Regions from separate parts of the Glutamicibacter sp. GQ173 genome, predicted to be linked through region 1. Evidence: predicted binding sites of a transcription regulator. Region 1 holds the regulator's gene; the other holds the start of a gene.
The links. The regulator Rex, encoded in region 1, represses fermentation and respiration genes when NADH is low (regulators of the CRP and FNR family bind a similar motif). The targets are predictions, from matches to a motif close to CTTGTGAANNNNTTCACAAG.

Region 1 (12,169 bases):
CACCGTGCCCGACCACAACTTCGGCTCGATGTATTCGTCATAAATCTCGTTGCCGATTTGTTCAATCTCGGCCACGGGGATGCCGCGAACCATCATCAGCGCTCGGTCACGAATCTGATGGATGTCTCCCAGATGCTCGCCGCGTGCGGCGAAGCGCAATTGCTTCAACGCGAACCAGAGGATCTCACGAAGCTGGAAGAAGCGATGCTCACGGAGCTTGCGGGCCAGCAAATACAGCGAGGCACCACGAACCAAGGTGTTATCCACATCAAAAAATGCGGCAACAGTTCCAGGAACTTGGGCTTCGGTGCGAGCGGAGGCGTTATCGGTGGAAGGCATTTGATCCAGTTTATTTCATCGTAAAGTTCAAGCGCGGTTACGGCTCGTGAGATTATAGTCAGGTGAGTACATTGCATCAGATTCAGCTGTTGGTTCGTAAAGACTGCCATCTTTGCCACGCGGCACGAGCAACAGTTGCTGAGGTAACGAGCCGCTTGAACATGGAATTTTCTGAACTTGACATTGACGAGCACCCAGAACTTCTGTCCAGGCACCACGAGGAAGTACCGGTGCTATTTATCGATGGGCAGGTCAAAGACTTCTGGACTATCGACCCGCAACGGCTAGAGCGTCTGCTCAGCAACTAGCCGCGGTGGCAAAGCTGACTACGCATTGTGCTCGATTAGCCCATTGGAAAGTGCAGGAGTACAAAGATGTCTGAGCTTGAAGCTCGTGTCCTGCCTGAAGCCACATTGGCGCGACTCACACAGTATTTACGGGCACTGAATGCGCTGGAAGCCCAAGGGCTGGAACGAACCAGCTCCGGGGTGCTGGCCAAGGAAGCGGGCGTGAACCCCTCGATCCTGCGCAAAGACCTTTCCTGGCTTGGATCCTACGGAACTCGTGGCGTCGGCTACGTCGTACGCGAGCTGGCAGAGCACATCAGCAGGACCCTTGGGCTGAACCAGGACTGGAAAGTCGCCATTGTCGGCGCCGGTAACCTTGGCCGGGCCTTGAGCGGGTATGCAGGATTCACTTCGCGAGGTTTCAACGTCAAGGCCATTTTTGATGTTGATCCTGCACTCATTGGCGAGCCAGTCGGTGAGCTGCGGGTGGAATCCATTAGCGACCTTGCCTCAGTCATAGACCGTGAAGAAATCAACATCGTCGTTCTCGCAGTGCCCGGCGACGCTGCCCAAGACCTGGTCTATGCGCTTGCTGAATTATCTGTGCGCTCGGTACTTTCATTTGCGCCGAAGCCATTAAAAGTTCCAGCCGGCATGAACCTGCGCAGGGTCGACCTTTCTACGGAACTCCAGATTTTGGCCTACTTGGCGGTCCAAGGCTAGGACCGCGGCGGTACGCAAAAAGCGGTGCCATTTCGTCAAAGCTGACGAAATGGCACCGCTTGCTGCTTAACGGCTCGGGCTGAGCTTCCGTTTACCGGTAGCCTGCTCGACGCGCCATGCGGCGCTGCGCGATGTATTCCGATGAAGGACGCAACCACGCGAAGACCACGCCAGCGATGCCGAGGAGGATGCCGATAATGTACACGGCGTTCAAGGCCCCGGCCTGGCTATCGGCAAACATGCTGATCATTGGCACGGACGTGAACAGGCCCAACAAGGACAAGGCTGCCAAGATGGTGGCGATGATGCGCATGGCGCCAACACCACGGCCAACAAAGAATCCGACGAGGAAGTACAAAATCACCGAAATGACCGCACCCACCAGGGCAAAGCTGGTCATCATGGTGTTGGCCTGGGAAATGAACGCTTCTGGGCTGCTCATCATCTGCTGCAAGGTGGGATCCTGGGCCATCTCAGGAGTCGACTGCATCTGGGTCTGCAATTCTTGCTCAACCATCGACCACTGGGAAGAAACCATGTTGCCAAACATGTTGGAGGTGGAAATCATCCAGCTGGAAATTGCCCCGACGATGCCTGAGAGCAGAATTAGCAGGAATGAAATCTGCAGGGTCTTCGGCCGCTCAGCTGGTGGCTGCACGGCGGCATAGCCGCCCTGGTCCGGGTATTGGTTGAAACCAGGTGCCACGGGGGACTGGCCGTAGGGGTTCTGCCCGTACTGCGGCTGCGGCTGCGTGTAGGGGTTTTCGCCATATGGGTTCGGATTCGGGCTCTGAGCCCCAGATTCCGGGTTGTATGGTTGGCCCGGTTGATTCGGATCGTAGTTGCTCATGGTTCATCGTCCTTTGGTTCGTCTTGCCTTTATACCCAAGCCTAGTGGGACAACTTTGTGAGCGAGCCCTCCGAAAGGATGGTTTTTCCATATGGGAATCCCATGCATGCGCTGTGAATAGTTGACGGTGGACACAATATGTCTATTTCGAACTGAATTTTTGAGACACTGGAAGCATGCCTTTATCGACCGTCCATTTGTTGCGCCACGGGGAAGTTTTCAACCCTGACCGTATTCTCTACGGACGGATCCCCGGTTTCGGGCTTTCGGATCTCGGTTTCAAGATGGCTGATGCTGCTGGCGAATTCTTCGCGCAGCGCCAAGCCGACGGGGCCAATGTGGTCCGGCTTGTAGCCTCTCCGCTGATCCGTGCGCAGCAGACCGCTGCACCGACAAGCCGTGCCCTGGACCTTCCGATTCATACTGAAGATCGTGTCATCGAAGCGGGCAATAAGCTCCAGGGCCTGTCCAAGGTCGCAGACCACCTCCGCCAGCCGAAGTACTGGCCGCTGCTGGTCAACCCGCTGAAGCCTTCATGGGGCGAGCCTTATGCGGAGCAGGTGCAGCGCATGCGCGAAGCCATGGATGACCACCGTCGGGCGGCTGTTGCCGAACACGGCGAAGGCGCCGAAGTCATTATCGTCAGCCACCAGCTGCCTATCTGGGTAACCCGCCGCGAAGCTGAGAAGAAGCCCCTGTGGCATGACCCTCGCCAGCGGGAATGCACCCTGGCATCCATCACCAGCTTTGATTTTGAAGGGGACGAATTAGTCTCCGTGCGATACACCGAACCATGCCCCGAGCTGTTGGCCGGTGCCGCAAATATCCCGGGAGCCTAAGGAAATGACTGATCCTGTGCCTAATCCTCGCAATCTGAGCCGTCGCACGATGTTGCGTTCGCTGATGGTAGCTGCCGCCATTGTTCCCTTGGCGGCTTGCAGCGGCAAGGAGGATTCCTTGACCGCCCAAGCCAATAGCGGTGATGGGAAAAACTACATCGCTGGCGACGGAGCCGTACAGGAATACGAAGTTTCCCAACGCAGCGAACCCGTGGAAATCAAGTCAAAGACCTACCACGGCACCGACGTTGATTTCAGCCAGTGGCAGGGCAAGCCAGTGGTGATGAACTTCTGGTACGCCGCCTGCGCACCATGCCGCATCGAGGCACCAGACTTGAAAAAGCTCGCCAATAACTTTGGCGACAAGGTTGAATTCATCGGTGTTAACGTTCGCGACGAAGCAGAAGCCGCGAAGGCGTTCGAGCGTACCTTTGACCTGCCGTACGAATCCATTCAGGACACCAACGGCGACGTGCAGCTGGCGATGACCAAGTATGTGCCGCTTCAGGCCGTGCCCTCGACTCTGGTGCTCGATCGCAAGGGACGCGTCCGCGCCCGAGTTATCGGCGCCGTCGACCCGAGCACCTTGAAGTCGCTGATTGACACCGCCTTGACCGAAGAGCTGTGATCCAGGCGGTGACCTCAAACCCATTTGCTGACATCGTCCTGGACGGGTCTTTACTGCTTGCCGCGCCCGTGGCCATGTTGGCGGGATTGGTTTCCTTCCTCTCTCCCTGTGTTCTGCCGTTGGTTCCCGGTTACCTTGGGTACGTCACCGGCTTGACCGGCGCAGATCTGAAAGATCATCGCCGTGGACGAGTAATTCTGGGCATCTTGCTCTTTGTCCTGGGGTTCTCTGTTGTCTTCATTGCCGCTGGGGTTCTCTTCAGCCAAGCAACCGCGTGGCTGAGGTTCAACGGTTCATGGGTCACCCAAGCTTTGGGAATTGTCGTTGTTTTCATGGGCATCGTCTTCATGGGCGGATTCTCCTGGATGCAGCGTGATCGAAAGATCCACAAGAAACCACCTGCCGGTTTATGGGGCGCCCCTGTCCTTGGCCTGACCTTTGGCTTGGGTTGGGCTCCGTGCATCGGGCCAACCCTGAGCGCCGTGTTGATCATGTCCACCGGTTCCGATGCCAACGTCGCCCGGGGGACTCTGCTCACGGTGTTTTATTGCCTCGGGCTGGGCTTGCCCTTCATCCTTATTGCGCTGGGACTGCAGCGCGGAATGCAGGCCTTGGCGTTTTTCCGGAAGCACCAGGTTTTCATCATGCGTTTTGGCGGCGCTCTGCTCATTGCCCTGGGCCTGGTCATGGTGACCGGGCTATGGGGAACATGGGTTTCAGAACTGCAAAACTGGTTTGCCAATGAAGTGAGGTTGCCAATTTAATGGCGAAACAACAACGGAAACTCAAAGGGTCCCAGGACGCTCCGGCGCTGGGATTTGTAGGGTCCATGCGCTGGATCTGGACTCAGCTGACGTCCATGTCGACGGCACTATTCTTGCTGTTGCTGCTGGCCGTCGCCGCAGTGCCAGGCTCGATTTTCCCTCAGCGCGCATCCAATCCAGAGACGGTTGTGCAGTATCTGGACCAGCATCCAGTGGCCGGTCCATGGCTTGACCGCTTCCAGATGTTCGAGGTGTATTCCTCCGTCTGGTTCTCTGCCATCTACATCCTGTTGTTCGTTTCCCTGGTTGGCTGCATCATTCCGCGTGTGAAGAAGCACGCCCAGGCATTGCGCACGCCTCCACCGCGCACCCCGGCCCGGCTAGATCGCCTGCCGCAGTACGCGTCGCATGAAATTCTGGAAGGCGAATCGGACACCCCCGATGAGGACCAGGTCATTGATGACTCGTTCAAGATTCTGAAGAAACGCGGTTACCGCGTGGAACGGCGCAATGATGCCGGCGTCCGTTCGGTCTCGGCAGAACGCGGGTACACTCGCGAAATTGGCAACCTGCTCTTCCACATCTCCTTGATCGGGGTCCTTGTATCTGCGGCAATTGGCGGGGCCTTCGGCTACACCGGACAGCGCGTGCTGGTTGAGGGGGAGACCTTCGTCAACTCGCTGGTCGCCTATGATTCGTTCACTCCGGGCACGACTTTCAACGCGGATAAACTGCCTGGATATTCCGTCAAGCTCGAGAAATTCGACATTGTTTTTGACCGTGAATCCGAGTCGCACTTCGGGCAGCCGCTGGACTTCACCGCACACGTCCAGGTGCGCAAGGATGCCCAGTCAGATCCGGTCAAGCAGGATCTGAAGGTGAACCACCCACTGCGCATCAATGGCGCAGATGTCTATCTGGTCGGCAACGGCTACGCCCCGGTGATCACCGTGCGCGATAGCAAGGGCAACGTCGCCTACTCGGGCCCGGCAGTATCGGTCCCGCAGGACTCGGTCTACACCTCGATGTTCGTTCTGAAGGTTCCTGACGCGGTCCCGGATCAGCTGGGTTTCCAGGGATTCTTGCTTCCTACCGCATTGGTTGATGAAAATGGATTCGGCATTTCAGGTGACCCCAATGCCATCAACCCGCAGCTGCACTTGAATTCCTTCTACGGGAATTTGGGGCTGGATAACGGTAATCCGCAGAACGTTTTTGTTCTGGACACCGAGAAGATGAAGGCGCTCAATAGCCGCGAGCTTGACGCCGGCGGCATCATCCTCGAAGCCGGACAGACCTACCAGCTGCCCGACGGCAAGGGAAGCATCAGCTTTGATGACCTCAAGCGCTATGTTGCACTGGACGTGAACTACGATCCGGGAAAGCTTCCCATCGGCATCTTCGCGGCCTTGGCACTGCTCGGCTTGGGTGTTTCATTGTTCACTCCTCGTCGCCGAGTCTGGATCAAGCTGAAGCATCAGGATGGCAAGCGTAGTATCGAATACGCATTGTTGGCTCGTGGCGAAGATCCGCGACTGGAACGCGAAGCGGCAGAACTACAGAAGATCTTTGACAAGGCTTGGCCACTGGCAAGCCAGGAGCAAAACCAAGGAGCAGTAAATGGGTAACGCTGGGGCATTAGCACCAATTAATGAATCGCTCGGTGAATACAGCCAGTTGTTCATGCTGCTGGCAGCCATGGTCTATGGGGTTGTCTTCATCATCTTCGCCCTCGACTTGGCGAAGACCAACAAGTCCATTACGGAAATGGATTCCGCGGCCCTCAAGCGCGATGCAGAGATGCTGGTTGGCGCCAGCGGCGCTGTCTCCGGAACCGGACGTAAGCGCCGCGGCGCGAGCGAGCGTGCGGACAACATCAGCGACGATATTGTCACCGACAAGATGAACTACACCGAGTTCTCGTCCAAGCGCCCAATGGCCCGCATGGCTGTGGTGCTGATGTGGCTGGCAGTTGCACTGCACGGCTTCGCCGTGGTCTCCCGTGCACTAGCGGCCCACCGCGTGCCGTGGGGCAACATGTATGAGTTCCTGACCACCGGCGCCTTCGTTGTGGCCCTGGTGTACCTGGTAGTGCTGATCATCAAGGATCTTCGCTTCATGGGTTCATTCATCTCTGGCCTGGTCACCCTGATGCTGTGCGCAGCTACCATCGGATTCCCGACTCCGGTTGGCCACCTGGTTCCAGCGCTGCAGTCGCCATGGATCGTCATCCACGTGTCCATCGCCGTTTTGGCTTCCTCGCTCTTCGCCATCAGCTTTGCCATGAACGTGCTTCAGCTTTTGCAGCACTCCCGCATGAACCGCTTGGCAAACGGCCAGAGCGACAAGCTTCCTTTCATGCGCGTTGTCCCAGGTGCTGGCGCCTTGGAAAACTTCGCTTACCGCATCAACACCATTGCATTCGTGATGTGGACCTTCACCGTGATGGCCGGCGCTATCTGGGCTGAAGCTGCCTGGGGACGCTACTGGGGCTGGGATCCAAAGGAAGTTTGGTCCTTCGTGATCTGGGTTGTGTATGCAGGCTACCTGCACGCGCGTGCTACCGGTGGTTGGACAGGTCCACGTTCGGCATGGTTGTCCATTGTCGGGTTCCTGTGCGTGGTCTTCAACTTCACTATTGTGAATATCTTCTTTGATGGACTGCACTCCTACGCTGGTGTCTAAGGCCTAGAAAACTTCTACAAGCAGGAAGCGATACCCCTGATGGGGTATCGCTTCCTGCGTTTAACCGGATGGCTCGGACGCGCTAGGGCGCTACCGGAATTCCTGCAGCGCGTGGCTACTTGGCGCAAAGCGGCTGTGCCAGGGCCGTCAAGCATCCATCGCTCGTGGGTACATGAAAGCCCCGGCGTTCCCCTTCACAAGATCAGTGAGCGGGGGTCGGCACGGGGCTTGAGGCTGGTTGTGCTGGGAAGCGGCTGGAGCTGGATTCTAGGCCTTGGAATCAGGAGCGTCGCTGTCGGTGTCCTCGGGCTTCTCAGGAGCTGCTGAGCCGGTGTCCTCTGGCTTCGACGGCGAATCGGAGCTCTTCGGATCCTTGGCCTGGGATTTGAGTTCTTGCTCACGGGCCTTCGACTCTTCTTCTCGCTGCTGCTGTCGTCGCCAGACTTCGAGTTGGCGCAAGAAATCCTCATCGTCATCCGGTGCCGTCTGGTGTGCCGATGGCTGATTGCCGGTGTTCACGGGACGCCCCAAAACGAACCACAAAATGGCACCGACCAGTGGAAGGATGATGATCACCACGAACCATGCTGACTTTGGCAAGGACCGCACGAGATGCTTCTGCGCGCGGCTGCATTCGATCAACGTGTAAATCATCAAGGCGACCGAAACTACTGCTGCGAATATAAGGAGGCGGACCATGATTCCATTCTAGTGATAATCCGGCTCACAGCTTCATCGGTAGACTTGAAGTTATGCAGTTTCTGAAATATACAGTTCTTCGTCTGGGCATATTCTGCGCAGTGTTCCTGGGCTTGTGGCTTGGCCTGAGCTGGCCAATCTTCATCGCCGGAATTATTGGCCTGATTTTCGCCTTTGCCATTGCCTACCTTTTCTTTAACAATCTTCGGCTCAAAGCCAACGAAGATGTGCGCAATGCTTTTAATAAGACCACTGCGAACAAGAGCAGCAAACAGCTGGCGGAAGAAGCCATCGAGGACGAATTCGATGAGTCCCGGCGCAAGACGCAGCCACCTGCCGAGTAAAATCCACCGAGCGCTTCTGCCGGCAACGAAAAAGCCTTGGCTTGCCAGTACCAATTCAATGGACTGACAAGCCAAGGCTTTTTCTATGATCTATGGCCTTCTGTGTTGCTTAGAACCAAACGCCAAGAATGATCGCCAGGGCAAACAACACAGCGTACACCATGTTCAGCATGCCCGTTTGCTTCAGGACCTGAACCAGTTTAGGAAGTTCGTGCTCGCGCAGCATGAGCATGGAAGGTGAAATCGCCGGGATGAAGGTGATCAGCACCAGCCACAGCCACGGGAACGTTCCGGTTGCCAAAAGCGGCAACAAGATCGCTATGGCCAACATCAGGACGTAGCTCAGGCGTGCATTGCTTTCGCCAAGACGTACCGCAAGAGTAATTTTCCCAACCTCTTTATCGGTGGGAATATCACGGACGTTATTGGCCATGAGCAGTGCGCAGCCAATCAATCCCGTGCCGATTGCACCCCACAGCGAGGTCAGGGTCAGTTCGTTGATCTGCGTGAACGTCGTACCCAAGGTCGCGACCAAGCCGAAGAAGATGAAGACGTAAATATCTCCCAGTCCACGGTAGCCGTAGGGATTTTTGCCACCGGTGTAGCCCCACGCGGCAAAGATCGCGGCGACACCGACAAGCAGCAACGGCCATGACGACGAGACAACGACAAGAATCAATCCGCAGATTGCTGCCAGGCCAAAGCAGCCGAAGGCAACATTGCGCACATTTTTCGGATCGGTGAGCTTGGAACCGGTGAGGCGCAATGGGCCAACCCGGTCATCATCAGTGCCTCGGATGCCGTCGGAATAGTCGTTGGAGTAGTTCACGCCAACTTGCAGCAACAAGCCAACCAGCAAGGCCAGGACAAAACGGAACCAATGAATGGTTCCGGTTTCGCCCAGTGCAGCCGCAGTGCCGATGACTACCGGGGCAATGACGATAGGCAAGGTGCGCAGACGTGCACCGGAAACCCATTGGGAAAGTGTGGCCACTTTCAGTCCTTTCAGGGCAAGAGAAAAACTCGTACCCTCTAGTTTCCCGCGATCATGCGGGTATGGCGAATCGAGGCTAGTCCCGAACTGCCAATTCATCAATGATCAAGCGACGGTTGAACTTGCCGTTGGGCAGCAATGGCAGGCCCTGCGGGTAGTGGCGCACATGCTTTGGAACTGCTTCCTTGCCTAGCGTACGGCGTACCGCGTCAAAGGCTTCATCGGTCTTGGTGGGGCCAGAGTAGGCCAGGCCAACGCTTTGGCCCCACTGCGAATCCGGCACCGAAACAACCAAGGTCTGGGTGAAGAATTCCTCCAGCAAACCCTCGATTTTTGATGCTGAAAGCTTGATTCCGCCGGTGTTGATCACGTCGTCAACGCGGCCGACAATGCTCAGCCGTTGCCCCTGGACACTGCCCAAATCATCGGTAACGTACCAGCGGCGGCCATCGCGCTCGACAAAGTGTTCTGCCGTGGCCTCAGGAGCATTGGCATAGCCATCGGCCAGCATCGGGCCAGAAACCCAGATGCGGGAATCATGCTCGGCCAGCTGAACTCCGGGAAGAGCTGTGCCGTTATAGACCAGTCCGCCCGAAGTTTCCGAGGAACCATAGGTCTGGAAGATCTTCAGCCCGTGGTGACGGGAACGCACCAGCAAGTCCTTGCTGGCTCGCGCCCCGCCCAGCAAGATGGCATCAAAACGCTTGAGCGCCTGCAAGGTGGCAGGGTCCGGATTATCAAGCAATCGCGCCAGTTGGGTAGGCACCAGGGAGGTGAGCCGATGAGTTTCCACCATCTGGCCGGCGGCCTGCGTGAACGCGGTAGCCGAAAAGCTGCCATCCAAGTCCATGATCACCGGTTTGGTGCCAGCGAAGAGGGACCTGGTCAGCACGCTGAGCCCAGCGACATAGTGCACCGGTAAGGCCAACAGCCATTGGCCTTCGAAACCGAGATATTCGGCGGTCGCCTGGGCACTGGAAGCCAGGGCTTCCACGCTGAGTACCGTGCGCTTGGCCCGCCCGGTTGATCCAGAAGTGCGCACCACGGCCATGGGCTGCTCGAATCCTGGCAGATCTTCTGCCCCGAGATACTCGATGCGCCAGCCAGCGCTGCTGGTGTCATCGGCGATGACCTCGACCGCAGGACCATTGTCATTGGCAGCGCCAGCCAAGGCCGTGAGCAGTTCCTGATGCAGTGCGTCCATGTAGTAGTCCTTTTGCCGGTGCCGCCGCTTAGAAGTAGTAGGGGTAATCGGACCAGTCAGGGTCGCGCTTGCCCAAGAACGCGTCGCGTCCTTCCACTGCTTCATCGGTCATGTAGGCCATGCGGGTGGCTTCGCCGGCGAAGACCTGCTGGCCGGCCAGGCCATCATCGGCCAGGTTGAAGGCGAACTTGAGCATGCGAATGGCCTGCGGGGACTGCTTGGCAATGTCTGCCGCGTATTCCAGGGCCACTTCTTCCAGGCGCTCATGTTCTACGGATTCGTTGACCGCACCCATGCGAACCATGTCGTCTGCGGAGTATTCGCGGGCGAGGAAGAAAATTTCGCGCGCAGTCTTCTGCCCAACCTGGCGGGCGAGCAAGGCCGAACCATACCCGGCATCGAAGGAACCAACGGTGGCATCAGTCTGCTTGAACTTGCCGTTTTCCTTCGAAGCGATGGTCAGGTCCGACACGACGTGCAGCGAGTGCCCGCCACCGGCAGCCCAGCCGTTGACAACGCAGAGGACGACCTTTGGCATGGTGCGCATCAACCGCTGCACCTCAAGAATATGCAGTCGTCCGGCGCGGGCGGGGTCGATGGATTCGCGGGTCTCGCCCTCTGCATAGCGGTAGCCGTCGCGGCCGCGGATGCGCTGGTCTCCGCCGGAGCAGAAGGCATGGCCGCCATCCTTGGGCGAAGGGCCGTTGCCGGTGAGCAGGATCGTGGCGACATTGCTGGTCATGCGTGCGTGATCCATGGCGCGGTAGAGCTCGTCCACAGTGTGCGGCCGGAAAGCGTTGCGTACCTCGGGGCGATCAAAGGCGATGCGCACCGTTGGCAGATCGCGCACGATGTTGCCCAGTTCATCGCGTTCCACCTGGCGATGGTAGGTGATGTCGGTGAAGTCGAATCCCTCAATCACTCGCCAACGCGTGGGATCGAATACGTCGGAAACCTTCTGGGGCAATGCGGAATTATTCTGGCTACTCACCCTATGAATGCTAGTCGGTTTCCGTCCGATCTCTAAGAATCTGGAAATTGCTGGGGCCGATGACTTTATTATTGAACGAATGGTCGGTAAGTTTAGGTGTTGAGGATCACTGAACAGTTTTTGCGCAAGGAGTACAAATGACTGAAGCATTTCTCGTCGGCGGGACACGTACCCCGGTGGGCCGTTATGGGGGAGCACTCAGCGCTGTGCGCCCCGATGACCTGGCCGCCCTGGCCATTCGCAGCCTCATCCAGGATTCTGGGATCGACCCGGCCGCGGTTGATGAAGTGATCCTCGGAAACGCCAACGGCGCTGGTGAAGAGAACCGCAATGTTGCCCGCATGGCGGCCTTGCTGGCGGGTCTGCCAGTGAGCGTGCCCGGTATTACCGTTAACCGCTTGTGCGCTTCGGGCATGAGCGCCATCACCATGGCCAGCCACATGGTCAAAGCCGGAGCCGCGGATGTTGTCATTGCCGGCGGCGTCGAGTCCATGTCCCGAGCCCCATGGGTGATGGAAAAGCCGGATAAGCCATTTGCCAAGCCCGGAGCCGTCTTCGACACCTCCATCGGCTGGCGCTTCACCAACCCGCAATTCCTCTCCGGCGAGCTATCCCGGGACGGCAAAACGACCTTCTCCATGCCGGAGACCGCAGAAGAAGTAGCCCGCGTCTACGGCATCTCCCGCGAGGATTGCGACCAATTTGCCGTCGAATCCCACGCCAAAGCCATGGCAGCTATCGAAGAGGGGCGCTTCCGCGACGAAATTGTGCCCGTGGCGGTCAAGCATCGCAAGGGCGAAACCATCGTGGATACCGATGAAG
Region 2 (12,169 bases), on a different contig from region 1:
AGCCGCACCGATTTAGGTCTCTCATTAGACCCAACGGTGGCTCGCGCCGATTTATTCTAGTTTGCCGAAACTTATTTAGCCGCGGATGTCATCAAACAGCAGGGTGGAAATGTAGCGCTCACCGAAGTCTGGAATGATGGCAACAATCTGCTTGCCTGCGTATTCTTCACGAGCAGCAATCTGCAGTGCGCCCCATACCGCCGCACCAGCGGAGATGCCGCCGAGGATGCCTTCCTTGACGCCCAGCGCGCGGGCGGTGGAAACCGAGTCCTCGATGCTGGCATCAAGAACTTCGTCGTACAATTCGGTGTCCAGAACCTCTGGGATGAAGTTCGCGCCCAGGCCCTGGATCTTGTGCGGGCCTGGCTTGCCGCCGTTGAGGATTGGAGAATCCTTGGGCTCCACAGCAACAATCTTCAGGTCCGGATTCTTTTCCTTCAGGAAGCGTCCGGCGCCGGTGATGGTGCCACCGGTACCGATGCCTGCGACCAGGACGTCGATCTTGCCTTCGGTATCGTCCCAGATTTCTGGGCCGGTGGTGTCCGAGTGGATCTGCGGGTTGGCGGTGTTGGCGAACTGCTGTGCCCAAACGGCGTTGTCAGAAGTCGCAACGATTTCCTTGGCCTTCTCCACTGCTCCGCGCATGCCGTCGGCACCCGGAGTGAGCACGATCTCTGCGCCGAAGGCACGCAGCATGACCCGGCGCTCGGTGGACATGGTCTCTGGCATGGTCAGGATGACCTTGTAGCCACGGGCGGCGCCGACCATGGCAAGGGCGATACCGGTGTTGCCGGAAGTGCCTTCAACGATGGTGCCGCCTGGCTTCAGTGCCCCGGACTTCTCGGCGGCGTCAACGATGGCTACACCGATGCGGTCCTTGACGGAGTTGGCTGGGTTGTAGAATTCCAGCTTCACGGCGATGTTGCCGGCCAGGCCCTCATCAAGTCGGTTCAGCTTCACCAGCGGGGTGCGGCCGATAACTTCGGTGACGTTGTTGTAGATTTTGCCCATCTTCTATGCAGTCCTTACGTGACTCATTGCGGCCGCGATTGCTGGCGGCGAGTTACTTGCAGATGCCGGCTCAATAGCGCGGACACCTTGGAGGTTCATATCCAACCCTAGTAGTCGATTCGTCAAGCTAGGCTTCATTTAGCCATTGAGCGTAATATTTCCTGACCTTTGCGAGTTTCGGGTCAATAATCACGCGGCAATATCCGACATCTTGGTTCGCAGAGTAATAATCCTGGTGTATTTGCTCTGCCGGGTAGAAATCTTTGGACTCTTCTATGGTAGTGACGATCGGATTAGTGTAAAAGGACGCAAACTTGTCCTTCGCCGCAATGAATTGCTCGCGCTGCTGATCATCGAGCGGGAACATCGCCGAACGATATTGGGTGCCCACGTCGTAGCCCTGGCGATTGAGCGTAGTTGGGTCGTGAACGGTGAAGAACATGTCCAAGATGACTTCAGCGGGCACGATCTGTGGATCAAAGATGACGGCAACGCCCTCGGCGTGGCCGGTGGTTCCGGAGCAGACCTGTCGATAGTCCGGATTGCTGGTGTGCCCGCCGATGTATCCGGAGATGACTGCATGGACGCCACGCGTGCGCTGGTAAACCGCATCCAGGCACCAGAAGCAACCGCCGGCCAGGACGAAGGTCGTCAGCTTGGTGTCTTCGAGCTGCAGTGATGGACTGAAATGATGGGGTGATTGAAGGCTGAGAATACTCACATAGTTCATAACGATGCGGCGTTGCATTCTGTTCCAACCCTGCTGGCAACGCGTAGGGTTGTTGATATGCAGAGCAAGGCAAATAACTCGCAAGAACCGGGGAAGAAGAATCAAAACCCGGACGCTGCTGCGCTTAAGCCCGTTACCGATGAAGAAGTGATGCAGTCCGAGGAATCCACATCCTCGGCGCCAACTACTTTGGGTAATGTCCTTGAGGCAGTGGAAGAGCTTTGGCCACATTCCCTGGCCGAGGACTGGGACGCCGTAGGACTGGTAACCGGTCGTACCGGCCAGCCGGTCTCGAAGGTCGTCATGGCAGTGGACCCAACGCTGGAAGTGATTGAAGATGCGATCGAGCGTGGGGCCGATCTGCTGATTACTCACCACCCGCTGCTCCTGCGTGGTGTGACCCAGGTGGCTGGCACGAGCTTCAAGGGCGAAGCTATACATCGGCTCATCGAAACTGGGACCGCATTGCTGACAGCGCACACAAATGCCGATAGCGCCATCGGGGGAGTAAACGACGCGCTGGCCGATGCCTTTGGGCTTAAGGATTGCGTGCCGCTGGTCGATTCGAAGGACGGCCTGCCTGAAGAAGGCTTGGGCCGTGTGGGCTTCTTGGAGAAGCCGATGAAGCTCGAGGATTTCGCGGAACGTGTTTACACGGTGCTGCCGGCTGTGGCCGGTGGTGTGCGTGTTGCCGGAGACCGTACCGGGATTATTCGAAAAGTCGCGCTATGCGGCGGCGCCGGCGATTCGCTCTTTGACGCAGTGCGTTCACACCAAGCCGATGTATACGTCACGGCAGATTTGCGCCACCACCCGGCGAGCGAAGCACGCGAAGCAGCCAATGGCGGGTTCCCGTACCTCATCGATGTATCGCACTTTGCCTCCGAGTGGGTGTGGCTCTCGGCGGGAGCCCGCGCCCTGGGGAACGTGCTCAATGATTTGGGGCATGCCGTGGAGATTGAAATTTCACAGGTCAATAGCGATCCATGGGACTTTGTCCTGACTCCATAGTTGGGCATAAAAGCGGTCAACTTGATTGTCTGGCTGCTCCTCATGAGAAACGGCTTGAGATCGCCGCGAGCAAAGCTTCTGGATACCCTCCTGGATTCACTTCCGGGAGGGAGTCAGGGCTTCTGTCCGGAATGCGGAGCGGTGAGTCCAATTTTTGACAGTGAATCACAGGCAGAAGACTTCGAATACTCGCATCGTGCAAAGCATGAGAACGGTTAGCCTGGATTAACTGACCGGTATTGAGTGCTAGGCGCCAAGGCATCGGCGGATCAACCCCCTGGTTGACTGCCCGGCGATGGCGATCGATTGGTTGTACCGGTCGCAGGCCTAATGGCGTGGCATCATTAGCCACTAGACGGACTACTTGGTTGGGCAGGGGCATGCTGCATCATTTGGAAATCTGGGTCGACGATTTAGCAACCAGTACGGCATCGCTGGGCTGGCTGCTGACGCGACTTGGCTATCGCATCCAATCGCAATGGGACAACGGCATAAGCTATCAGCACGGCAGCCATTACATCATTTTGGAATCAGGGCCGGATGTCCGGCATGTAATTCATGATCGGCGTTTGCCGGGGTTGAACCACTTGGCTTTTAGCCTGCCGAGCGCACAGCTAGTTGAAACCGTTGCAGCTGATGCACTGAACCATGGATTCACCATGATGTTTGCGGATAAGCATCCGCATGCCGGAGGCCCCGATCACTACGCGGCCTATTTAGAGGATCAAGCCGGCTTCGAAGTGGAGCTGGTCGCAGCACCGGCCTCAGGTGAAAACTAAAAGGCCCGGCGGTTTTGCGCCTTGCCGACGATGGGCGTAGCCGTCCCAGCGGAATCTTCAGGAAACGGCCGGAGTCCGCTGAGCTATTTGGCGGTGGTGAACTGATGGTCCTCGGGCAGCAAGATGTTCAGTGCTCGTCCCTTCTTGTCCTCAACGAGGGACGCCTCCCACCTGGTTCTAATCAGCTGGACCAGCTCATTGGCAGTCGCTGGCTCGGTCTCTTGCTGAACCAGGAACCGGGCAACTTCGCCGCGGGTGTGCTTGGCAAAATGGGAAACGACTTTCGGCACGCCGTTGCGCAACTGGAAAACATTGATGGCAACGCTGTTGCCGTTACTTGGCTTGTAGGCGGCGGCATAAGTGCTGGAGCGGGCGTCAACGACCAACTGGTCTGCAGCGGCTTCATCGAGAATCGCGGCGAGCCGCTTTTTCCACCAGCTGGCGAGCTTGCCCAGGGGCTCCAATTTCACGGACATGGACAGCCGGTATGGGGGAATGCGGTCGGCAAAGCGCACCGCACCCCATAGTGCGGAAATTACGACGATGCTCTGATCAGCGCGCCGTTGCGCTTCAGGGCTGAGCGTCGAATAGCCCAGCGCTTCAAAGAGCACGCCAGAATAAATGTCGTGGGCTTTGGCGGCAGGTTCTATGTGCAAATTGATATTGCGAGCGACTTCGTTTGCCAAAGAAGCACCAACACCCAAGACGTCCATGGCATCCGCCCGGGCAGAAACCTCTGCCAAGGCTCCGAGCACTTGATGGCGATCATCGCTCAGTTCAGGAAACGAGAGGTCAGCCAGGTCGAACGGGGAACCTTCAGCATGAGCGGTTTTACCTTCTGAAGGTGGCAACAAAATAAGCACGCCTTCCAGCTTATCCGAGGACAGCGAGGAATCCCTGTTGATGAATAACGGCACGACCTGACCCTTTGGCCAGGCGGCATTTGACTTCGCCTGTGTCGAAAGGCTCGCAGCTGCTGTTAGCTGGGGCGAACTGCCGGGGCTAGAATGGTTAACGAATGGGATGGCCAGACGGTCGCGTGGCAAGTTATTGCCCCGAGGAACGTCCGGGCTCCACAGAACAGGGTGGTGGGTAACGCCCACTCGGGGTAACCCGCAGGCTAGTGCCACAGAAAATAGACCGCCAGGCTTCCTGGTAAGGGTGAAACGGTGGTGTAAGAGACCACCAGCGTTCCGGGTGACCGGAATGGCTCGGTAAACCCCACTCGGAGCAAGGTCAGACAGACTGCGTTATGAGGGCTGTTCGCCCCATGCAGTCGGGTGGACCGCTAGAGGCTGCCGGCAACGGCAGTCGTAGATAGATGACCGTCCCGCTTCGGCGCGACAAAACCCGGCGTATCGGCCATCCCATTCATCCCCTCCAGACATTCGGGTGAGAAGTTTCACAGTGCCCCGTGCTCTGAATTTTTCTGCGCCGTTTAGAATGGAAGGCGTACTTAGTACTTGCGAGGATGATCCTGTAGACCTCGTACCACCGCAAAAGCAATGGTGCTTCCCACGGTGCCAACCGACTTTATGGATCTGCGAGTCGGCTGAATTGGAAGGATTTTCTGTGACCCAGCAGTCTGTCGTTGCCCAGCAAGAATGGAGCGGGCGCGAAGAGCTCGCCGAGGCCATGATTCCACTGATCGGACGCCTGTACCGCAAGAACAATGTGGTGCCCTCCGTATATGGCCGCAAGCTGATCAACCAGTCCGCCATCGACATCATCAAGGCGCACCGCGTAGTACGCCGCATTGATGGCGAAGAGCTAAGCCTGAAGGCAACCAAAGCAATCCTCGACGAGATCGAGACGCTGAATGTTGGATCGGTATCCGTTGACCTTGGCCGTTTGAACAAGAAGTTCAAGGAATCCGGCTCTGTTGACCTGAACGCATTCCTGAGCAACGAACTTGGCGACAAAGTTGGCCAGTCGGGTGCCACTGATGCAGAACCAAAGGACGTCGTCCTCTACGGCTTCGGCCGCATTGGCCGCCTGCTCGCCCGCATCCTCATCGAACGCGGGGGCTACGGCCTGCGCCTTCGCGCCATCGTGGTCCGCAAGGGCTCGGACGATGACATCGTCAAGCGCGCTTCGCTGCTGCGCCGCGACTCGGTCCACGGCCGCTTCGAAGGATCGATCACCGTCGACGAGGAGAACAACACCATCCTCGCCAACGGCACCCTGATCAAGGTCATCTACTCGAATGACCCGACCACCGTCGACTACACCGCGCACGGCATCGACAACGCCATCGTCGTCGACAACACCGGCCGCTGGCGCGATGAAGCCGGCCTGTCCCAGCACCTGCAGGCCAAGGGCGTTGCCCGCGTTCTGCTGACCGCACCGGGCAAGGGCGACTTGAAGAACATCGTTCACGGCATCAATGATTCCTGGATCACCGCCGAGGACAAGATCGTTACCGCTGCCTCGTGCACCACCAACGCGATCACCCCAGTGCTCAAGGCGCTGAACGACAAGTTCGGCGTGAGCCACGGACATGTCGAGACCGTTCACTCGTTCACCAACGACCAGAACCTGATCGACAACTTCCACAAGGGCGAACGCCGCGGCCGCGCCGCTGCGCTGAACATGGTGATCACCGAAACCGGTGCTGCCAAAGCTGTGGCCAAGGCCCTGCCAGAGTTCGAAGGCAAGTTGACCGGCAACGCCATCCGCGTACCAACCCCGGATGTCTCCATGGCCATCTTGAACCTGAACCTGGAGAGCGAAACCACCAAGGAAGAGCTGAACGCCTACCTTCGCGAAACTTCGCTGACTTCGAACCTGCACAAGCAGATCGACTACATCGACTCGCCTGAGGTTGTTTCCACCGATTTCGTCGGCTCGCGCCGTGCCGGCATCGTCGACGGCCTGGCTACCATCGTCTCGGGCAAGAACGCTGTTGTGTACGTTTGGTACGACAACGAGTTCGGCTACTCCTGCCAGGTGGTGCGCGTGATCGAAACGATCGCCGGCACCCATCCGGTAGCAGTTCCAGCCCTGAAGGCTGAAGCAGTCACCGTCTAAGGCCGTATCGCCATAACCTCGGGACCATGCCCGCGCACAGTGCGCAGGTGCATGGTCCCGAAGTCTTTTAACCAGCCGTGGCATCCTCGCGGCAAGATCCCGCCGGCACTGCCAAGCGCCCCTGGCTGTTACGCTCTGTACCAGGGACCATGGCGGAAGGCAGGCAGATGGAACGCGAAAGGCTCTTATCGGCCCGGATGGCCAGCCAATTGCTATCCGCGCCTGCCAGATCCACGCTAGAAGCCGCCGGGCACCTGATGGCTGCCCAGTCGCAAGACTTTATTGCTGGTCGCTATGCGCTGGCCCAGCGCGTTGATCCGATGCCAAGCAGGGCACAGGTCGACCAGCTCTTTAATGACGGCCTGCTCGTGCGCTCATGGACCATGCGCGGAACCCTGCATTGCTGCCTGCCCCAAGACGCACAATGGCTGGTGCAACTGGCCAAGGAACGCACCTTGCGTTCAGCTGCTGCCAGGCATCGAGAATTGCAGATTGACCCTGCGGCCATTGAACAAGCAGCCCGGATCATCCACTCCTATCTGGCGGAAGCGGGGCAGGCCAGCAGGACCGCGATTTTTGAGCAGCTGGAGCAACAAGGAATCGGCACGCGCAATCAGCGTGGCACGCACTTGCTGCTCGCATTGGTGCTGCACGGCTTGATTTGCCTCGGCCCGATTCCGGAAGGCGCCAAGTTGGCAGCCCAGGACTTCGTGCTCGCAGGGCAATGGATCAGCAAGCATCATGTTCCCGATAGCCCGATACAGGAATTGCTGTTGCGCTACCTGGGCTCCCATGCTCCTGCCACCTTGCGTGATGCCGCCTGGTATGCCGGGCAAACGCTGACAACCATCCGCACGGCGGCCGCAGAACTGGGTCGGGAACTGGTCAGCGTGGGAAAGAACGAGCGCGGCGAGGACTTTTTTGTGGTCCAGGGCTCAGCAGCGCATCAAGCCTGCGAATCATCAGGCGCCCCGCACCTTCCCACTCGTTTGCTCGGACCCTTTGACGAGTACTATCTCTCCTGGGCCGATCGCAGCCTGATGGCCGATGAATCGATGCAGAAGCAGATCACGCCAGGGAAGAATGGAATGTTCAACGCCTTCTGGCTTGAACAAGGCAGGGCCCGTGGCCTATGGAATGCAAATGTAGCGCCGACCGATGCTCTCGGTGCGGCGCTACATCAGCGGTATATCGACTTCAGGAATACTGCATAGGCAGCCGGAAGGCTAATGGCCGAAAGGATCCTCATCGGTCCCGGGCAGCCAGGTGTTCCCTGGTACGCCCCAGCCCAGCGCCTTCTTGGCTTTCTTCCATCGCTTATCCCAGCGCGGCTGCAGCTTGTCTACATACAGAAAGCCATCAAGGTGGTCGTATTCGTGCTGCATGATGCGGGCGAACCAGTCGTGGGCTTCAAAAGCGATCGGCTGGCCAAATTCATCAAAGCCCTCCACCTTGGCGTATTCGGCACGCTTGAGCGGGTAGTTCAGCCCGGGTACGGACAGGCAGCCTTCGGACTCGTCATCAAAATCAGCTGGCGCCTGTGAAACCTTGGAGAGGGTCAGCTTGGGGTTGATGATCACACCGCGCTCAGGAGCAGAGTCCTGGTCGGCATAGACGTAGGTGAAAAGGCGTAGACCGATGCCAATCTGCGGAGCGGCCAGTCCCACGCCGTGTGCTTCGTCCATGGTCACATGCATATCTGCAACGAGCTGGCGAAGTTCGTCGTCGAACTCGGTGACTTCCACCGCGCGACGATGTAGAACAGGTTCTCCGTAAACTGTGATCTGCCGGATAGGCACGTGATCAGGTCCTTTCAAAAGTGCTTAAAGTGCTCGTCCAATAGTTTCACGCATGATCTCGCTTGTGCCACCAAAAATGGTCAACAGGCGGGCCGCGGTGAATGACTGGGCAATGGGGTATTCCATGATGTAGCCGTAGCCACCATGGATCTGCAGGGCCTTATCGGATAGCTTTTTTGCGCTCTCACTAGCCCAAAGCTTCACTTCAGCCGCTTCGTGCGCGTCCAATTCGCCGTCGTTGAACGCCAGTACTGCTTGATCAACAAAAGCCTGAGTGACATGGGACTCAGTTTTCAGATTAGCCAATTCGAACCTGATGTTCTGGTACTGGGTCAGCGCCTGCCCGAAGGTCGATCGGTTCTTCGCATGCTCCAGGGCCTGCTCGAAAGACGCAGTGCAGATGGCTGCTGCTGCCACGGCGATTGCCAGGCGAGCCTGTGGCAACTGCTCCTTGACGTAGCGAAGCCCCTGGCCGATTTCGCCAATGCGGTCCGCATCAGATACCCGGACCTCGTCAAAGAACAATTCGGCAGTATCCGAAGCGCGCAGACCCATCTTGTCGAACGGATTGCCGTTGGTGTAGCCCTCAGCGCGCTCCACCATGAACAGGGAGAAGGAATCCTCGGACGCGCGACTGCTCTGGCCGTCGGTGCGGGCAAGGACCAGAGCGGCATCGCCGAAGGCTCCGTTGCCGATGAAAGTCTTCTGGCCGCTCAGCAGCCAATCCTCGCCATCACGCACCGCCTTGGTGCGCACCGCGCGCAGATCCGACCCAGCCCCCGGCTCCGTGAAGGCGCAGGAAGTGATCGTGGAGCCATCAACCATGCGAGGCAGCCACTTGGCCTTGAGCTCCGCAGAGCCGTAGGCCAGCAGGTATGGAAGCACGAGATCGTCGTGCAAGTGGAAGGCCAACGCGACAGCCAGGTGGCCAGCACGCACAAACTCCTCGTCCATGACCACGCGGAAGCGGTAGTCATCAATGCCCATGCCGCCGAATTCCTCGGGAACCGCCAAGCCCAGCAAGCCATTCTCGCCTGCTGATTGCCATACCTCGCGAGGAATCTGGTGGTCCTTCTCCCACTGGGCGTATTTGCCAGAGACTTCACGGGTGTTGAACTCCGTAGCCAACTCACGGAACTGTTCGTGGTCCTCTTCAAAAAGCGCGCGTTTCACAGGGGGAGTACCTTTCAGTGGATAGGACGCAGGCAATCAACTCAGAGACTTGCCAAAGTACAAGTTCCATTATGGTTGTTTGCACGAATTCATGGCTAATAGAATCGCTAACCCACGTGCTCAAGTCGCCAAATAACGCCAGATGTCTCGAAAAATACGGGGTTAGACCCAAAAGCACAACGCATTCGAATACAGTTTCGAATGCCGTCTGCAGGTTTCTGAAATATGACTTAACCTGCGGGAAAGGTCCAATGGACCAGCTATGAAATCGATTCAAGCCCGCGCTTGCCGAACAGCGGGTGATGGCAACCTGGCCAGGTGGCGGGCTTGAATCACGGCGTGGCCTAAAGGCCGAACGTCGGGGGGAGCTAAGGGGCTGGACAATTTCTTTGATGTCCAGCGCGGCCAAGAGTTTACGAGTAATGGCAGTGGGCATCTGGACACTGGTACTGGCTGTAGACCTCGGGGCAACCAGAGCGAGTCGGGTAGATAATCACAAAGTTCTTCGCGACTTCATTTGTGCCAATGACGCGGTGCGCCCAACAGGCGCTGTTAGGACGGCATGGCGCTCGCCGAGGGTTGCCATGATAGTGCGCCAGTTGTACCTATTGGTGGCGAAGCGACGGGAGCTGTGCATTCACCGAGCCATCGGATTGCGCTGGCAAGGGTGCGCGTCGAACCGATCGGAATTACATTATGGCCATGGAGAACATCATTATTGCTGTTCATGCGATTTCAGCCAGTCTCGTTATTCTGCTGGCGCCGGTCAGAATTCGTCGTAGGCGCAAGGACTTCCGCGACCGGGTGGTCGGACGCACATGGGTTATATCCATGTATTTTGTCTGCGTGAGCGGGATGTTCATCTATACCATTAGCGGGGGATTCACGATTTTCCAGGCGCTGGCAATTTTTACTTTTGGAACAACAACTTTCGGAATGGTAAATATTCGTCGGGGCAATATTCCTGGGCATATCGGAAACACGATTGTTTCGTGGATCGGCGCCATGGCCGCCGGGGCTATTGCTGTTTTCGCGCCCGGTCGGGTGATTCCGACTCTTTATGCCGCTGATCCGTCGATGCTCTGGGGTGCAATCGGAATTGTCGTTGCCCTTGCAACTATCCGGGTGCTTTACGTTTTGCTGATGCTTCGGAAGGGGACGCGGGGCCGAGCTTCTGGCACGGGCACGACGGCAGGGTAGGTTTGACCTGCGATTCTTGGGTGCGGTGCGATAGGCCGGGAAAGCAAAAGACTCGATCCAAAACCGGAGTTCTGAATCGAGCCTTTTGATCTGGGGTGAGTAACGGGGTTTGAACCCGCGACCTTCTGGACCACAACCAGACGCTCTACCGACTGAGCTATACCCACCATGTTTACTTCGATACTAGTCAGAAGCTTTAGGGCTAAAAGTCGTGTATCTGGCAACGAGAAATACTATACACGTAATTGCGGGTTGAATACCAATCAGGAATGGGGGGATCGGGCTGCATGTGACCAGCAGCTCAATTATTGAATTGCCCAATGGGGATTTCCGCCGGGCGCATCGAATTTTTGGTTATCCGACATCGATGCAAAGTTTTTTGAATGAAAGCGTTTGGACCCGGCTGCATCGTCTGGAATTTGTTGATCCGCTTCTCGGATGGCGCCTCCGAGGCCGTAACTGCTCTTGAATCGTCTGGGTTTATTCTTGGGCGGAATCTGCTGGCGAAGGCTCCGGGGAAAGCAAAGAAGGCCTGACTCGAAACCGGAGTTTCGAATCAAGCCTTCTGACCTGGGGTGAGTAACGGGGTTTGAACCCGCGACCTTCTGGACCACAACCAGACGCTCTACCGACTGAGCTATACCCACCATGTTTGCTTCGATACTAGTCAGAACGCTTTTGAACGCTGGATCAGTATCTGGCAACGAGAAATACTATACACATAATTCTCGGCTGTATGCCAATTGGAAGCTCCTGAAGGTGCTGTGCAGTGCGTCACCTGCACCCCAGGAGCCCAATCGCGGCTGCTGCTAGCTGTTCGGAGCAATCTTGGAAGCGATCAACCGGGCTTCTTCCACGGTGGGGCCAGGGGCTGGAACCATGATGGACTCGCGGTAGTAGCGAAGTTCGTCAATGGAGTCCTGGATGTCACCCAGCGCCCTGTGGTTGCCGGTTTTCACCGGGGCTTCGAGGTGGGTAGTCGGGTACCAGCGTCGGCTGAGCTCTTTCAGCGTGGAGACGTCGATGATTCGGTAGTGCAGGTGCTCGATGACTTCTGGCATGTCCCGTGCCAGGAAGTTCTTATCGGTACCCACCGAGTTGCCGCCGAGCAAGGCCTTCTTGGCCTCGGGCACATGCTGCTTGATGTAGTCGAGGACGATGCGCTGGGCTTCGTCCATGGTGATGCCCTGCTCAAGCTCGGGGAGCAAGCCGCTGACTGTATGCATGTTGCGTACAAAGTCGTCCATCTGGGCCAATGCCGCGGGCTCAGGCTTGATGACTACCTGGATTCCTTCATCAACGACCACCAGCTCTGAGTCGGTGATCAGTACTGCTACCTCGATCAATGCGTCGTTAACCAGATCCAGGCCGGTCATCTCGCAGTCGATCCATACAATTTTTTCTGAATTACTAGCCACATGACCAATCTACACGCG

Region 2: the regulator Rex is predicted to act here: its motif matches at 4,921-4,940, upstream of AC6CHO_RS04410 (glyceraldehyde-3-phosphate dehydrogenase).

The regions. Positions count from the first base shown of each region.
Region 1 covers NZ_JCAXDT010000001.1:601,317-613,485, reverse strand. Annotated here, with positions in the region: gene AC6CHO_RS02910 (HAD family hydrolase) at 1-339, opposite strand, end outside; gene AC6CHO_RS02905 (glutaredoxin family protein) at 402-647, shown strand; gene AC6CHO_RS02900 (redox-sensing transcriptional repressor Rex) at 714-1,349, shown strand; gene AC6CHO_RS02895 (hypothetical protein) at 1,441-2,199, opposite strand; gene AC6CHO_RS02890 (histidine phosphatase family protein) at 2,376-3,038, shown strand; gene AC6CHO_RS02885 (TlpA family protein disulfide reductase) at 3,043-3,666, shown strand; gene AC6CHO_RS02880 (cytochrome c biogenesis CcdA family protein) at 3,675-4,430, shown strand; gene resB (cytochrome c biogenesis protein ResB) at 4,430-6,058, shown strand; gene ccsB (c-type cytochrome biogenesis protein CcsB) at 6,051-7,115, shown strand; gene AC6CHO_RS02865 (PLD nuclease N-terminal domain-containing protein) at 7,383-7,814, opposite strand; gene AC6CHO_RS02860 (DUF4229 domain-containing protein) at 7,868-8,158, shown strand; gene AC6CHO_RS02855 (1,4-dihydroxy-2-naphthoate polyprenyltransferase) at 8,268-9,152, opposite strand; gene AC6CHO_RS02850 (AMP-binding protein) at 9,229-10,356, opposite strand; gene AC6CHO_RS02845 (1,4-dihydroxy-2-naphthoyl-CoA synthase) at 10,385-11,347, opposite strand; gene AC6CHO_RS02840 (thiolase family protein) at 11,485-12,169, shown strand, end outside.
Region 2 covers NZ_JCAXDT010000002.1:100,198-112,366, forward strand. Annotated here, with positions in the region: gene cysK (cysteine synthase A) at 76-1,011, opposite strand; gene msrA (peptide-methionine (S)-S-oxide reductase MsrA) at 1,139-1,666, opposite strand; gene AC6CHO_RS04390 (Nif3-like dinuclear metal center hexameric protein) at 1,892-2,752, shown strand; gene AC6CHO_RS04395 (VOC family protein) at 3,133-3,531, shown strand; gene AC6CHO_RS04400 (YaaA family protein) at 3,615-4,448, opposite strand; RNA gene rnpB (RNase P RNA component class A) at 4,551-4,905, shown strand; gene AC6CHO_RS04410 (glyceraldehyde-3-phosphate dehydrogenase) at 5,104-6,561, shown strand; gene AC6CHO_RS04415 (winged helix DNA-binding domain-containing protein) at 6,729-7,775, shown strand; gene def (peptide deformylase) at 7,788-8,360, opposite strand; gene AC6CHO_RS04425 (acyl-CoA dehydrogenase family protein) at 8,385-9,533, opposite strand; gene AC6CHO_RS04430 (DUF2306 domain-containing protein) at 10,236-10,733, shown strand; tRNA gene AC6CHO_RS04435 (tRNA-His) at 10,825-10,900, opposite strand; tRNA gene AC6CHO_RS04440 (tRNA-His) at 11,305-11,380, opposite strand; gene orn (oligoribonuclease) at 11,543-12,151, opposite strand.